2 regions of the Actinoplanes sp. CA-030573 genome follow, and region 2 is predicted to be linked to the other one. Evidence: riboswitches for the same ligand, from Rfam matches in the RefSeq annotation. Region 2 holds a riboswitch; the other holds the start of a gene.
The links. A riboswitch is a leader RNA that binds a small molecule or an ion and turns the genes downstream of it on or off. The one in region 2 is predicted to bind glycine.

Region 1 (7,709 bases), 190 kb from region 2:
GGACGGTGGACCGCTGGCGGACGGCCCTCCACGTCTACTACGAACGAGGGCTGTTGGCCAGAAGGTCGTCGGCCGGGCAGCGCGACCGCAGGACGTAGCGCTCGGTGAAGGCGGCCAGCGCGTCGCGCAGCGCGCGGTCGGCGCCGTGGCGGGCGAGCGCGGCGTAGGCGGCCAGGAAGCACTCCCGGGCGGCCGCGGCCAGGACCGGGTCGGTCAGGGCGTCCCGGGCGGCCCGCTCCCACAGGCGCGGCTCGGACTCCAGGTGGGCGGTCGCGCGCAGGGCGTCGGCGGCGGCCCGCGGGTCGTCCATCAGCGTCGTGACGACGGCGATCGGGAGGCGCCAGCCGCCGGCCGGCTGGTGGTCGGCGACGTCGATCTCCAGGTGGCCGTGTGCGGACACCGGCGCACCGGGCGCCTGCCGGGCGGTGGCCGCCACCGGCAGGTCGCGGCGGGTGGACTGCCGGGTGCTGCGCCAGCCGGCCGACGGCGTGCCGGCGAAGGCGGCGGCCAGGACCGGCGCCAGCACGTGGGCCCGCCGCCAGCGGCTCGCCCGGCCGAGCACGCCGCCGCCCTCGAGACCGGCCTCCAGACCGACCAGGATGCCGGCGCCGGGGTCGGGCGTCGCGAAGGACCCGGCACCAGCGCGGGCCAGGTCCTCGCCCATCCGGTCGAGGCACACGGCCAGCCCGGGGGAGGGCGGCCCGCTGACCACCGCCACCGAGGACGACCGGGCCTTGAGGAAGCCGTGCGGCAGCGGGACGCGGCCGGAGAGGCCGGGCCGGCCGGGCACGTCGACCGCGGCCCCGACGAAGCCGGGCGGGGCGGGAGCGAACGTCGGTGTGGTCACGGTGCGCCTCGCTGGGTGCGTGGTGGGCGGGCGGGCGCCTGACCATAGCATTCCCATCTGCAAGATAGGAATAGACCGCCGGCTCAGATCGTGAAGCGGTCCACCGTCTGCCGCAGCCGCGCCGCCAGCGCGTGCACGTCGCCGGCCGCGCGGCTCGCCTCGCTGACCGCGCTCCGGCTGGTCGCGGTGCTCTCGGCGACCGACGAGATGCCCTGCGCGATCTCGCTGGCGCCGTCGGCCGCCTCGGTGACGCCCCGGTTCATCTCGGCCGTCGTGGCGCTCTGCTCCTCGACCGCCGACGCGATCGTCGTCTGGTAGTCGCTGATCTGCTCGATGATCTGGCTGATCCCGTCGATCGCGGTGACCGCCTCGCCGGTGTCCTGCTGGATCGCCTGGATCCGCTGGGCGATCTCCTCGGTCGCCCGGGCCGTCTCCTGGGCCAGGTCCTTGACCTCGGACGCCACCACCGCGAAGCCCTTGCCGAGCTCGCCGGCCCGGGCCGCCTCGATCGTCGCGTTCAGCGCCAGCAGGTTGGTCTGTGCGGCGATCGCCTGGATCGTGGTGACCACCGTGCCGATCTGCGCCGACGACTCGCCGAGCCGGTTGATGGTCGCGCTGGTGTCGCGGGCGGCCGTCACCGCGCCCGCCGCCACCCCGGCCGCGTCGGCCGCGTTGCGGGAGATCTCCGAGATCGAGGCGCCCATCTGCTCGGCCCCGGCGGCCACCGTCTGCACGTTGCCGGAGACGCCGCCCGCGGTTCCGGCGACCCGGTCGGCCTGCTCGTACGCGTTGTTGACCGCACCGTCGATCTGCCCGCTCACCCGGTACATCGTGTCCGCCGCCGCGGCCAGGGCCCGGGCGTCCTCGCTGATCTGGCCGATGGTCTGCGCCACCCCGGCCGCGGCGTCGTCGGCGGCCCGTGCCATGTCGGCCAGCTCGTCCGTCCCGCTGTCGTTCACGCGTACGCCCAGGTCACCGCTCGCGATACTGCGGAGCGCGCCCATCACCCGGTGGGCCGGCCGGGAGATGCTGCGCACCACGATGATGGTCAGGACCACCGCGGCCAGCACGGCCAGCGCGAACGTCGCCAGCATCCAGTTGCGGGCGGCCGACGCCGAGCTGCGGGCCTCCCGGGTCGCCGCCTCCACCCGGTGCGTCACCGAGTCGACCAGCTTCTGCGTCAGCTGCACGATGTCGTAGTAGATCTGGTAGCCCGGCCCGAGGATCACCTTGTTGCCCTCCTCGACCTGACCCTTCGCGAAGTGTCCGACGATCTCGTCGTCGGCCTGGAAGTACGACGTCCACTTCTGCTGGAGCGTGGCGAAGATGTCCTTCTCCGCGGGGGTCATCAGGTCGGTACGCGTCGCCGCCAGCAACGCCTTGAGCAGCTTCGCGTCGGCGAGGAAGCCGGCCCGGTTGTCCGAGGTGGGATCGACGGCCTTCTGCGGCGACAGGCGGTAGACGTCCCACGCGTACGCGATCTGCCAGCCGGAGATGTCCCCGTCGTAGTACTTCTGCTCGTCGACCTGGCCGCGCAGGGTCTGCAGGTCGTGCACCTGGAGGGCGGTGTCCGACTGCCGTTGCAGGGCCACCACGCCGATCGCGACCACGATGCCCAGCAGGACCAGGATGAGGGCGAAAGAGGCGCCCAGGCGCGCGCCGAGGCGCAAACGTCGAACCAGCGTCACTTCCTCCCGTTCGGCACGGTTCGGCGCGGGCTGAGCGAGTTGACGCGGGCGATACCGGCTGTCACGCTCGATAGCACAATCGAAGATCGCGCCGCACGAACCGCGGCGGGAGAGCCCCCGGTCTCCGGACCGGGGCGCCGAAGGAGCAAGCCCTCCCCGGGAATCTCTCAGGCACCCGTAACCGCCGCATGGCAGGCGACTCTGGAAAGCCGGGACGACATGGTCCCGCACCCACGGTGCAAACCGCCCCCGCGGCGGTGAAGCTCTCAGGTACCCATGACAGAGCGGGGAGGCCACCCTACGAGGGGAGCCTTTCGTGCCGGTCAGCGCCTTCGACCTCTACTCCATCGGGATCGGCCCGTCGTCCTCGCACACGGTGGGGCCGATGCGGGCGGCCCAGCGGTTCGCCGCCGAAGCGCCCAAGGCCGCGCGCCTGCGCGTCGAGCTGTTCGGCTCGCTCGGCGCCACCGGCCGCGGCCACCACTCCGACGCCGCCGTGCTGCTCGGCCTGGAGGGCGAGGACCCGGCCACCGTCGACACCGCGACGGTGCCGGCCCGGGTCGCCGCCCTCCAGCGAGCCGGCGCCGTCTCCCTCGGCGGGCCGGACGGCGGTCCGGTGCCGGTCGAGCTGATCCTGCACCGCCGCCGCAGCCTGCCCTTCCACCCGAACGGCATGACCTTCACCGCCTGGGCCGGGGACGGCACGGTGCTGGCCGAGCGCACCTTCTACTCGGTCGGCGGCGGCTTCGTCCTGGAGGAGGGCGAGGAGCGGACCGCCGGCGACGCCGCACTGCCCCATCCGTTCCGCACCGGCGACGACCTGCTCGCCACCTGCGCCCGCGCCGGCCTGCCGATCTCGGGCGTCATGCTCGCGAACGAGGGGGCCTGGCGCGACGACACCGCGATCCGCGACGGCCTGCTGCACATCTGGCGGGTGATGCGCGACTGCGTCGAGCGCGGCCTGACCGCCGACGAGGGCGTCCTTCCCGGTGGGCTGGGCGTCCGTCGCCGGGCGCCGGGTCTCCGGCGCGATCTGGCCGTACGCCCGGACGCCGGCGACCCGTTGCACGTGATCGACTGGGTGAACCTCTACGCGCTGGCCGTCAACGAGGAGAACGCGGCCGGCGGGCGGGTCGTCACCGCACCCACCAACGGGGCCGCCGGCATCATCCCCGCGGTCCTGCACTACTACCGCCGTTTCGTGCCCGGCGCGGACGACGACGGCGTGGTCCGCTTCCTGCTCACCGCCGCCGCGGTCGGCATCCTGATCAAGGGCGCCGCGTCCCTCTCCGGCGCCGAGGTCGGCTGCCAGGGCGAGGTCGGATCGGCGGCGGCGATGGCCGCGGCCGGCTTGTGCGAGGTTCTCGGCGGAACGCCCGCCCAGGCCGAGAACGCCGCCGAGATCGCGCTCGAGCACAGCCTCGGGCTCACCTGCGACCCGGTCGGCGGCCTCGTGCAGGTGCCGTGCATCGAGCGGAACGCGATCGCGAGCGTGAAGGCGATCAACGCGGCCCGCCTGGCGCTGCGCGGCGACGGAAGCCACCGGGTCAGCCTCGACACGGCGATCCGCACCATGCGCGACACCGGCCGCGACATGTCGACGAAGTACAAGGAGACGTCGCTCGGCGGGCTGGCCGTGACCGTCGTCGAATGCTGAGCGGAGCAATCGCCTGACCCTTGGAGGGTCAAGTCCGCGCCGATGCTGCCGATGTGAGGTGCGAATCGAGAGCAGCGGAGTGATGTCCCAGTGACTGACACGGCCGGATGGACGCCCGACGGGCGCGGAGCGGCGGAGCTGACCGGCCTGGCCGTCGGGGACGAGCTCGGCCGGGGCGCCTTCACCACCGTGCACCGGGCCCGGCGCGGCACCGGCACGTACGCCCTCAAACGCCCCAACGGTGACGCCGCCGGCGATCGCGGCATGCTGGCCACCTTCCAGCGCGAGGCCGCCCTGCTCGCCTGTGTCGACGACCCGTCCGTCCCGGCCATCCACGCGGCCGGCTTCTTCGAGGGCGCACCCGCCCTCGTGCTGGAGTACATCCCCGGCGGCTCGCTGGCCGACCGTCTCGCCCAGGGCCCGCTCGAGCCCGAACGCGTCGTGGAGCTGGCCGCCCAGCTCGGCCGCGGCCTGGCCGCCGCGCACCGGGTCGGCCTCGTGCACCGCGACGTCAAGCCCGGCAACATCATGCTGTCGCCCGGCCGCCCGGCCAAGCTCATCGACTTCGGGCTGGCCCTGCTCGGCGCCGAGCCGGAGGACGACGACGACCGCGCGGTCGGCACGTTCCTCTACACCTCACCCGAGCAGTCCGGCATGCTCAAACGCCCGGTCGACGGCCGCTCCGACCTCTACTCGCTCGGCGTCGTGCTGTTCGAGTGCCTGACCGGCTCCGTGCCGTTCGAGGCGGACGACGTCGGCCGGCTGCTGCGGCTGCACCTGACCGCGCCGATCCCGGACGTCGCCGCGCTCTGCCCGGGCATCGACCCCGCCCTCGCCGCCGTCGTCACCCGGCTGCTGGCCAAGGACCCCGACGACCGCTACCCGGACGCCGCGGCCCTGCTCACCGCGCTGCGCACCGGTCCCGGCGGCGAGGCCGCGACGGCCGAGCCGGCCGCCGTGCGGTGGCCGCTGTGCGGCCGGGAGACCGAGCGCGAGGGCCTCGCCGACCGCTGGCGGCGGGCCCGCACCGGCCGCGGCGGCGTCACCGTCATCCGCGGGCCCGGCGGCTCCGGCCGCACCCGGCTCGCCGAGGAGGCGGCCTCGCTGGTCACCGACGTGCCGGTGTTGCGCGCCGCCTGCCTCCAGGACGAGGCCCTGCCGCTGGCCGCGCTGCGCGCCGCCGTCGAGGGCCACCTGCAGGCCGTCGCGCTGCTCGGCGACGACGCCCGGGCCGCCGCCGAGCGGCACGTCCGCGACGCCGCCGAGGTGGCCGGCCCGGCCCTGGTGGCCCGGCTCGGCGGCCGCCTCGAGGCGCTGCTCGCGGCCGACGCCGTGGAGGCCCGCGACGACCACCTGTTCGCCGCCGTCGCCACCTTCCTCGGCGAGCTGGCCAAGGAGCACGGCGGCCTGATGCTGCTGCTCGACGACGCGCAGTGGCTCGACGCGGGCAGCCGCACGGTGCTGGCCCGGCTCGCGCCCGACCTGCCCCGGCTGCCGCTGCTGGTGCTGCTGACCGAGCGCGACGGCGAGGACGGCCCCGCGCACACCGAGGCCGACCTCGAGCTCGACTGCGCACCGCTCGACCCGGCCGCGGTGGCCCGGCTGATCGCCACCCGGCTGCCCGGCGCCACCGTCCCGGCCGAGCTGATCGAGCACGTGGCCGGCCGCACCGGCGGCTCGCCGCTGGCCGTCGTCGCCTACCTGCTGCGGCTGCTCGACGCCGGCCTGCTCACCCCGCTGTGGGGCGCGTGGCACTTCGACGCGGCCGGCGCCGACGCGCTGCCGGCCGCCGAGGACGTACGCGCCCTGCTCGCCTCCCGCCTGGCCACCCTCACCGACGGCGACCGGCACCTGCTGGTCACCGCGGCCGTGGCCGGTCCCCGCTTCCGCACCGAGACGCTGGTCGCCGCCGGCGGCTCACCCGACCAGGTCGTGGCCGCGGTCGGCGCCGCCGTGGAACGCCGCGTCGTCGAGGCCCGCCCCGGCGGCTGGTTCGTCTTCCTGCACCCGCTGCTGCGCGAGGCCCTGCTCGACGGGGTCGGCGAGGACCGGCTGCGCGGCCTGCACGCCGCGATCGCCGACGCCCTCGAGGGACTGCCGGAGCCGCTGCGCGACGCCGACCACGTCTACGCGGTCGCCCGCCACCACCGCCGGGCCGGCGACGCGATCGAGCCCGGGCGCCGGCGGCGGAGCGCGTTCGCGGCCGGCCTGCGCGCGCTCGACGACATGGCCCCGGCCGAGGCGATCGGCTATCTCGAGGACGCCCTCGACGGCGACCCGGCACCGGGCTCGGACGTGCTGCACCCGCTCGCGCTGGCCTACCTGCGCGCGGCCCGGTTCGCCGACGCCGCCGCCACCATCGAGCGGGCCCTGGCGGCCGAGACCGACCGGCGCCGGCGGGCGCACCTGCTGATCACCCAGGTCGAGCTGCACCACACCGTCTGGGACGACGAGAAGGCCCTCGCCGCGACCGCCGCCGCCCTCGTCGAGCTGCGCCGCCCGCTGCCGGCGAGCGGCGTCGCCCGGCTCGCGTCCACGGTCGGCATCGCTCTGGCCGGCGGCGCGGTCCGGCGTACCGGATGGGGGTCCGGAAAGGTCTCCGGACGCCGCCGCGACGAGCTCGCCGACCTGGCCGCCGTCCTCGACGCCGGTGGCTACGCCGCCGGGATCGGATTGCGCCTGCGCGAGGCCGGCATCCTGGCCATGCGCGCGATGTACGCCGTGAACCGCCTCGGACCGTGCCCCGAGTACGTCCGCGTCTACGCGCTGATCGGCTACGTCTGCGCCGTGGTCAAGCTGCGCGGCACCGCCGAACGCTGCCTCGCGCGCGCCGCCGAGGTGGCGGCCGGGCTCGGTGACCCGGCGCTGGTCGCCTACGTGGAGTGGATGCGGGGCGTGTCCTGGCTGTTCGGCGGCTACGACGACGGCAGCGGATGGCAGGAGACGATCACCAGGAACGCCCGCTGGTTCGGCCCGGCCCAGCTCATTCCCGGTTTTGCCACGGTCGGCCTGCGGCAGCTGCTGCGCGGCTACACCGCCGAGGCCCAGGCCGAGTACGAGCGCGGCCTGCGCCGCCTCAACGACCTCGAGCTCGTGCGCGGCACCTCGTTCGGCATGCTCTCGGTGATGGTCCCGGCCGTGCAGGGCCGGCACGGCGACGCCGCCGCCGCGCTGGCCGCCATGCGGGCCAAGCTGCCGGACGGCGCCGGCACCACCGTGCAGCGGATGAACATGCTGGTCGCCGCCGCCTGCGCGACCATCGAGCAGGGCGAGTTCGGCGAGCCGTTCGAGGCGATCCTGGCCGAGTTCCGCGCGCTCGGCCTGCGCCGGCGCGACCTGATGCTGCAGCACAAGTACATCTACTCGTACCAGGCGCACGCCCGGATGGCGCAGCTACGGATGGCCACCGACGAGCAGCGCCCGGCCCGCGCCGCCGCCGCCCGCGCCGCCATCGCCGACCTGCGCCGGGTGCGCAAGGCGTCACCGCTGCTCAACGCCTCCTACCTGATCGGGCAGG
Region 2 (7,709 bases):
CGACAAGATCCAGCCGAAGAAGGGCGGCGACACCGGCTTGTACGACACCGCGCTCGCCGCCTACCAGCGGGTGCAACAGGGCTGGCAGCCTGGCGTCTCGAACTCGGTGGTGATCTACACCGACGGCAAGAACGACAACCCCGGCGGCCTGACCATCGACCAGCTGGTGTCGAAGATGACCAAGGTACGCGACCCGAAGCGCCCGGTCCGCATGATCATCATCGGCATGGGCACCGCGATCGACCGGGCCGAGCTCGAGGCCATCACCAAGGCCGCGGGCTCGGGCGGCGTCTTCATCGCCACCGACCCGGCGAAGATCGGCGACATCTTCCTGGAGGCGATCGCGAGCCGGAAGGGCGCCTGACCTATCCCAGCGGGCGCGCCAGGATCCGGCGGCCCTCGTCGACGAAGCCCTTCTTCCGGTAGATCTCGAACAGGTGCGTCACGTCCTGGCCGTTGGGGGCGATGACGATCTCGAGGCGGGCCGCGCCGATGGCCGCGGCCCACCGGGCGCTGTCCTCGATGAGCTCCGCGGCGAGACCCCGCCGGCGTGCCCCGGGCGCCACGTAGAGGTCCTCGAGCTCGGCGATCAGGCCGTCCTCCAGCCCGTAGGAAGACGTGGAGATGCCGAACGCCACGATGACGCCGTCCTCCTCGACCACGGCGGCGTGCGCCGCGTCGCTGACCAGCAGGTGCGCGAGGTGGTCGGCCAGCCGGTCCTTCGGGGTCGTGAACCCGTCCTCGGCGTAGAAGTCGACGGCAAGGGCGAGGACCTGGTCGAGGTCGTCGGGTGTCGCGATGCGGACGCTCATAGGTCGAGGACGGTTCCGTCGATCTCGTCCAGCTCCTCGGCGGTCAGCACCAGGTTGTCCAGGGCCGCCACGTTGTTCTCCAGCTGCTCCACGCTGCTCGCGCCGATGATCAGGCTGGTCATGCGCTCGTCGCGCAGGGCCCAGGCCAGCGCCATCTGGGCCAGGGTCTGGCCGCGGCGCTTGGCGATGTCGTCGAGCGCGTGGATCCGGCCCATCGTCTTGCTGTCCAGGTCGCTCTCGTTGAGGAAGACGCTGGTGCGCACCCGCGAGTCGTCGGGGATGCCGCCGAGGTAGCGGTCGGTGAGCAGGCCCTGCTGCAGCGGGCTGAACGCGATGCAGCCGGCGCCGGCCTCCTCGAGCGTGCCGAGCAGGTTGTCGCGCTCGATCCAGCGGTTGAGGATCGAGTACGACGGCTGGTGGATCAGCAGCGGCGTGCCCAGGTCGCGCAGGATCGCGGCGGCGCGCGCGGTCTGCTCGCTGGAGTAGTTGCTGATGCCGACGTAGAGGGCCTTGCCCGCGCGGACCACGGCGTCGAGCGCGCTCATCGTCTCTTCCAGCGGCGTGTCGGGGTCGGGCCGGTGGTGGTAGAAGATGTCGACGTAGTCGAGGCCGAGCCGGCGCAGCGACTGGTCGAGGCTGCTCACCAGGTATTTCCGCGAGCCCCACTCGCCGTACGGGCCCTCCCACATGTGGTATCCGGCCTTGGTCGAAATGATCATTTCGTCGCGGACGGATCGGAAGTCGGCGGCGATGAGGCGGCCGAAGTTGCGCTCCGCGCTGCCCGGCGGCGGCCCGTAGTTGTTGGCCAGGTCGAAGTGGGTGACGCCGAGGTCGAAGGCGCGGCGCACGATGTCGCGCTGCCGGTCGAGCGGGCGGCCGTCGCCGAAGTTGTGCCAGAGGCCGAGCGAGATCGCGGGCAGCTTGAGGCCGCTGCGGCCGGCCCGGCGGTAGGTCATCGAGTCGTAGCGGCTCTGCGCGGGGGTGTAGGTCACATACCCACCCTAGGGTTAGCGGTTTCCGCCAAGGTCACTGGTAGTTTGGTCGGCAGCCATGCGGGAGAGTCCGGCTTCCGAACCGGCGCCGAAGGGGCAAATCCTCCCCGGAACCTCTCAGGCAAACGGACCGCGTGGGCAAGCGACTCTGAAGTACTCACCATGGGTATGACAGAGGGGGAGGCCGCCTTGTCGACCTCCGCTTCCGCTTGGAGCCCGCCATGACGTTCGCATCCCGGCACATCGGTCCCGATCCGGACGAGCAGACTCACATGCTCAAGGCCATCGGCTACTCCTCGCTGGAGGCGCTGATGGACGCGGCGATCCCCGAGGTGATCCGCTGGCACGGGCGGCTCGACCTGCCGCCGGCCGCCTCCGAGGAGGAGACGATCGCCGAGCTGCGGTCGATCGCCGCCAAGAACGTGGTCGCCACCCCGATGATCGGGCTCGGGTACTACGGGACCCACACGCCCGCGGTGATCAAGCGGAACGTGCTGGAGAACCCGGCCTGGTACACCGCCTACACGCCGTACCAGCCGGAGATCAGCCAGGGCCGGCTCGAGGCGCTGCTCAACTTCCAGACCATGGTCACCGACCTCACCGGGCTCACCACGGCCAACGCCTCGATGCTCGACGAGGGCACGGCCGTGGCCGAGGCCATGACGCTGGCGCGGCGCGCTTCCAAGAGCAAGTCTCCGGTGTACGTGGTGGACGCCGACACCCTGCCGCAGACGCTCTCGGTGCTGCGCACCCGGGCCGAACCGCTGGGGATCTCCCTGGTGCTCGTGGACCTCGACGCCGGTGATCAGCTCCCCGCCGAGTATTTCGGGCTTCACCTGCAATATCCGGGTGCCTCCGGTGCCGTGCGGGACCATGCCGCGCTCGTGGCCGATGCGCACGCGGCCGGCGCCCTCGTCACCGTCGCCGCCGACCTGCTCGCGCTGACGCTGCTGCGGCCGCCGGGCGAGATCGGCGCCGACATCGCGGCCGGCACCACCCAGCGCTTCGGGGTGCCGCTCGGCTTCGGCGGGCCGCACGCCGGGTATCTCGCGGTGCGGGCCGGGCTCGAGCGGTCGCTGCCGGGCCGGCTCGTGGGCGTGTCCAAGGACGCGGACGGCGCCCCGGCGTACCGGCTCGCCCTGCAGACGCGCGAGCAGCACATCCGCCGGGAGAAGGCGACCAGCAACATCTGCACCGCGCAGGTGCTGCTGGCGGTGATGGCGAGCATGTACGCGGTCTACCACGGGCCGTCCGGGCTGCGGGAGATCGCGCGCCGGGTCCACGGGCACGCGCTGACGCTGGCCGGGTCGCTGACCGCCGCCGGTATCACCGTCGACCACGACGCCTTCTTCGACACGGTGACCGCCGTGGTGCCGGGGCGGGCGGCCGCGGTCGTCGCCACCGCCGCCGAGTCCGGGATCGACCTGCGCCTCGTCTCGGCCGACCGGGTCTCCGTCGCTTGCGACGAGACGACCACCGACGTACAGGTGGCCGCGGTTCTGTCGGCATTCGGGGCCGACCGTGCGGAGCCGGCCACGTGCGGGGCCGAGCCGCTCGGGCGGACCAGCGAGTTCCTCACCCACCCGGTGTTCCACAGCCACCACTCCGAGACCAGCATGCTGCGCTACCTGCGCAAGCTCGCCGACCGCGACTACGCGCTCGACCGCGGCATGATCCCGCTCGGCTCCTGCACGATGAAGCTCAACGCGACCAGCGAGATGGAGGCGGTCACCTGGCCCGCCTTCGCCGACATCCACCCGTACGCGCCGGAGTCGCAGACGGTCGGCTACGAGCACCTGATCTCGCAGCTGGAGACGTGGCTCGCCGAGATCACCGGGTACGACGCGGTCAGCGTGCAGCCCAACGCCGGCTCCCAGGGTGAGCTGGCCGGCCTGCTGGCGATCCGCGGCTACCACCGCTCACGGGGCGAGGAGCACCGCGACGTCTGCCTGATCCCGTCGAGCGCGCACGGCACCAACGCGGCGAGCGCGGTCATGGCCGGGATGCGGGTCGTGGTCGTGGCGTGCGACGACGCCGGCAACGTCGACCTCGGCGACCTGTCCGCCAAGATCGACGCGCACGCGTCCTCGCTCGCCGCGATCATGGTGACCTACCCGTCGACCCACGGCGTCTACGAGCAGTCGATCGCCGACCTGTGCGCCCGGGTGCACGAGGCGGGCGGCCAGGTCTACGTCGACGGCGCCAACCTCAACGCGCTCGTCGGCTACGCCCGGCCCGGCCAGTTCGGCGCCGACGTCTCCCACCTCAACCTGCACAAGACCTTCTGCATCCCGCACGGCGGCGGGGGGCCGGGCGTGGGCCCGGTGGCCGTACGGCAGCACCTCGCCGAGTTCCTGCCGGGCAACCCGGTGCTCGCCGGCGACCACCACGCGGTGTCGGCGGCTCCGCACGGCTCGGCCGGGATCCTCCCGATCTCGTGGGCCTACCTGCGGATGATGGGCCCCGACGGCCTGGCCGCGGCGACCGGCAACGCGGTGCTGACCGCCAACTACGTGGCGGCCCGGCTGCGCGACCACTTCCCGGTGCTGTACGCCGGCAACAACGGCCTGGTCGCCCACGAGTGCATCCTCGACCTGCGCCCGATCACCAAGGCGACCGGCGTCTCGGTCGACGACGTGGCCAAGCGCCTGATCGACTACGGCTTCCACGCGCCGACGATGTCGTTCCCGGTGGCCGGCACGCTCATGGTCGAGCCGACCGAGAGCGAGGACCTGAGCGAGCTCGACCGCTTCTGCGACGCGATGATCGCGATCAAGGCCGAGATCGACCAGGTGGCGGCCGGTGTCTGGCCGGCCGGCGACAACCCGCTGGCGAACGCGCCGCACACCGCGTCCTCGGTCACCACCGACGAGTGGGCGCACCCGTACTCGCGTACGGTGGCCGCCTTCCCGCCCGGCGTGGACCGCACCGCCAAGTACTGGCCGCCGGTCCGCCGCATCGACGGCGCGTACGGCGACCGCAACCTGGTCTGCTCGTGCCCGTCGCCGGAGGCGTTCGAGTCCTGAGCGGGTCTCGCCCCGCCCGGCCCGGTCCGCCTCTATCGGAGGTGGATCAGGCCGGCCGGGGTGGGCCGGAAGCCGCAAGCTTCGAGGTAGAACGACTCCAGGTGCGGCTCGAAGTCGACGTGCAGCCACTCGCAGCCCGCCCGCCGGGCCTCGTCGGTGGCCGCCTCGACGAGCGCCACCCCGATGCCCCGGCGCTGGTGGTCCGGGTCGACCGCGGTGTCGAGCACGAACGCATGGCTCCCGCCGTCCCAGCACACCTGCACAAATCCCACCAACCGGTCACCGTCGAACGCGCCGATCCAGGTCAGCGCATGGCGCTCGAGGCGCTGCGACCAGGCCGTCGCCGGCGCCTTTGCTCTGCTCACCGATACGCGCCCGCGCGTCTCCGGCGTCTTTGCTCCGCTCACCGATGCGTGCCCGAACGCCCGCGCGTGCAGGTCGCTCAGCTCGGCGTCGTCCACGGCGAAGCGGACCACCAGCTCGATCGTCATGCGAGGTGGCCGGTGTCGTTGAAGGCGACCAGCATCGGCGGCCGGTCGCCGGTCCACTCGACGATGGTCAGGGCGGCGTTCTCCTGGTTCAGCCCGAGCCACCGCCACGCCGGCGCGTCCAGGGCGTGCCGGACGAACCAGCCGATCACGAAGTTGTGGGTGATCAGCAGCTCGTGGCGATCACGGCCGGCGACGACCCCGAAGTGGGCCACGGCCGCCCGCAGGGCCGCGGCGTCCTCGTCCCGCTCGTCCGGCGGGGTCTCGTCGAGCCAGGCGTGCCAGCGGGCCGGGTAGTCGTCGCGCGCTTCCGGCGACGGCACCGGGGTCCGGTCGGCCACGTGGTCGCAGGCGTGGCGGGGAATCGAGGGCAGATGGGCGCCGATGAGGGCGGCGGTCTCGGCCGCCCGGGTCAGCGGGCTGTGATGGATCGCGTCGAACGGGACGCCGGCGAGGCGGCGGCCGGCGCGCTCGGCCTGGTCGCGGCCGAGGGCGGAGAGGCCGCCGGTGGGAGCGCGGCTCGTGGCCGGATCCTGCTCGCCGTGACGGACCAGGTACAACCGGGTGCGAGGCAACGGCTCACCCTTCGACGGCTCGGCGGCGGAAACGCCTGGCGATCGTAGGGGACGGCGTTCGTGACGCGCTGCCCGTTTTGGGGCGGCGCCGAATCGGGACGCACCGCATCGGCATCCGCCGCGGGTCGTCGTCGCTCGCGGGGGTTTCGTGGTTTTTCGTGGTTTCCGCTGACGGTTCGCGGCCGGTCGCCCGGTGCTGAGCGTGGCGTCACGCGGCTACGCTCAGTAGCGACGGAGGCTCGCGCCGGCCAGTGGCCGGCCGCCGTGCGTCAGGCCGCGAGAGCGTGCACGGCCGGTCCGCGGTGCGGCTCGATCATGGTGCCGTCGGGCAGGATCTCGCCGGTGTCCTCGAAGACGATCACGCCGTTGCAGAGCAGGCTCCATCCCTGCTCGGGAAACGCGACGAGGATGCGGGCCGCTTCACGATCGACGGCCTCGGAGCTGGGACAGGGCGTTTGGTGCTGGCACATCGGGGGTCTCCGGTCGGGGGGCTTGTGTGTGACGATTCACAACGACGGTGACGGACGTTACCTCAATCCGAACGACGGCGGATGCCACGGGTGACGACGTCCCATCGAAAGAACCCTCGGTTCACATGGTCCACGGAACAGTGCCTGTCGACCACCCTCGGGCACCTCCTTCCGGTCCGTCGCCGGCTCCACCACCGTCCTGCCAGCGCGTCACCGTGCGTGAACGTCCCACGGGTGCCATCGCTGTGACGGTGCTGACCCCCGGAAGCTTGAAGCCGACCGCCGCCCCGGTGACGGACAGTAAGTGCGAAACAATGGCCGAACGGCCACCCAACTTCGCCCAACCGGCGCTGGCTTTTCCGCGACGCCTGTACGGTGCGTATCCGCCACCACCGCTTGCGTAATGATCGACGGGCGCCTCCGGGCGCCGCGGCGGCGACCCGGCACCCCACCCCCGATCACTCCCGGCGACTCACTCGGCGGGCTTCAACCCGTACGTCAGATAGGCGAACTCGCCCCGCCGCTCGACCGCGGAGAGCGACAACCGCGAAGCCGTGAGCCGGCGCGGCAGCAGCGGCTTGCCCGCGCCGAGCGTGGCCGGTGCCACGCCGAGGATGAGCTCGTCGAGCAGGCCGGCGTCGGCGAACGCCCCGGCCAGCTCCCCGCCGCCGACCACCCACAGGTTCTAGCCCGCGGCCGCCGCCGTCATGGCCTCGTGCACCGGCCGCACGTCGCCGGAGACGAACTGCAAGCGCGCCCCCGGGATCGGCGGCAGCTTGCGGTGCGTGAACACCCATGCGGGCACGTCGCCGTAGTACTGCTTCCACTTCGCGGGATTGCCGAGCAGGTCCTCGTGGTCGAGGACCCACTCGTAGGTCGTGGCGCCCATCGCGAAGGCGCCCACGCCGGCGAAGAAGTCGGCGAACGGGCTGCGGTCGCCCTCCGCGTCGGGCACGGCGAACAGCCAGTCGAGCGAGTTGCCGGGATCGGCGATGTAGCCGTCGATCGTCGTGGCGGTGTAGTACTGCGTCTTCGGCACGAGGTGAGGCTGCCACGAGGGTGTGACAAAAACGGATGTCACCTAACGCCTCGTTCAGACCGTCATTCCGATGAGTACTCGGAGAGGGCCACTGGTGACGGAAGACCTGCGTGCGGTCCTGCGCGCCGAGCTGGGCGCGGAACGGCCGCCGCCGCTCGGCGACGTGGTGGGCGCCGCGATGCGCGATGGCCGAAGAATCCGCCTAATGCGGCGAATCCGCACGATCGGCGCGGGGCTGCTCGCCCTGGCGGCCGTCGTGACCGCCTTCGTGCTCGTCGGTGACTGCGGTGTCGCCGACCGTCGGCAA

Region 1: linked by a shared signal. The riboswitch ahead of ACQP2F_RS25120 (L-serine ammonia-lyase) and the one ahead of gcvP (aminomethyl-transferring glycine dehydrogenase) in region 2 are both predicted to bind glycine.

What each region holds. Positions count from the first base shown of each region.
Region 1 covers NZ_CP192038.1:5,411,829-5,419,537, reverse strand. Annotated here, with positions in the region: gene ACQP2F_RS25130 (glutamate-cysteine ligase family protein) at 38-847, opposite strand; gene ACQP2F_RS25125 (methyl-accepting chemotaxis protein) at 931-2,535, opposite strand; glycine riboswitch at 2,632-2,729, shown strand; gene ACQP2F_RS25120 (L-serine ammonia-lyase) at 2,852-4,192, shown strand; gene ACQP2F_RS25115 (diguanylate cyclase) at 4,283-7,709, shown strand, end outside.
Region 2 covers NZ_CP192038.1:5,219,183-5,226,891, reverse strand. Annotated here, with positions in the region: gene ACQP2F_RS24280 (VWA domain-containing protein) at 1-364, shown strand, start outside; gene ACQP2F_RS24275 (GNAT family N-acetyltransferase) at 366-812, opposite strand; gene mgrA (L-glyceraldehyde 3-phosphate reductase) at 809-1,768, opposite strand; glycine riboswitch at 1,856-1,947, shown strand; gene gcvP (aminomethyl-transferring glycine dehydrogenase) at 2,026-4,830, shown strand; gene ACQP2F_RS24260 (GNAT family N-acetyltransferase) at 4,863-5,321, opposite strand; gene ACQP2F_RS24255 (histidine phosphatase family protein) at 5,318-5,893, opposite strand; gene ACQP2F_RS24250 (DUF5999 family protein) at 6,163-6,363, opposite strand; partial or broken gene ACQP2F_RS24245 (dihydrofolate reductase family protein) at 6,836-7,402, opposite strand; gene ACQP2F_RS24240 (hypothetical protein) at 7,473-7,709, shown strand, end outside.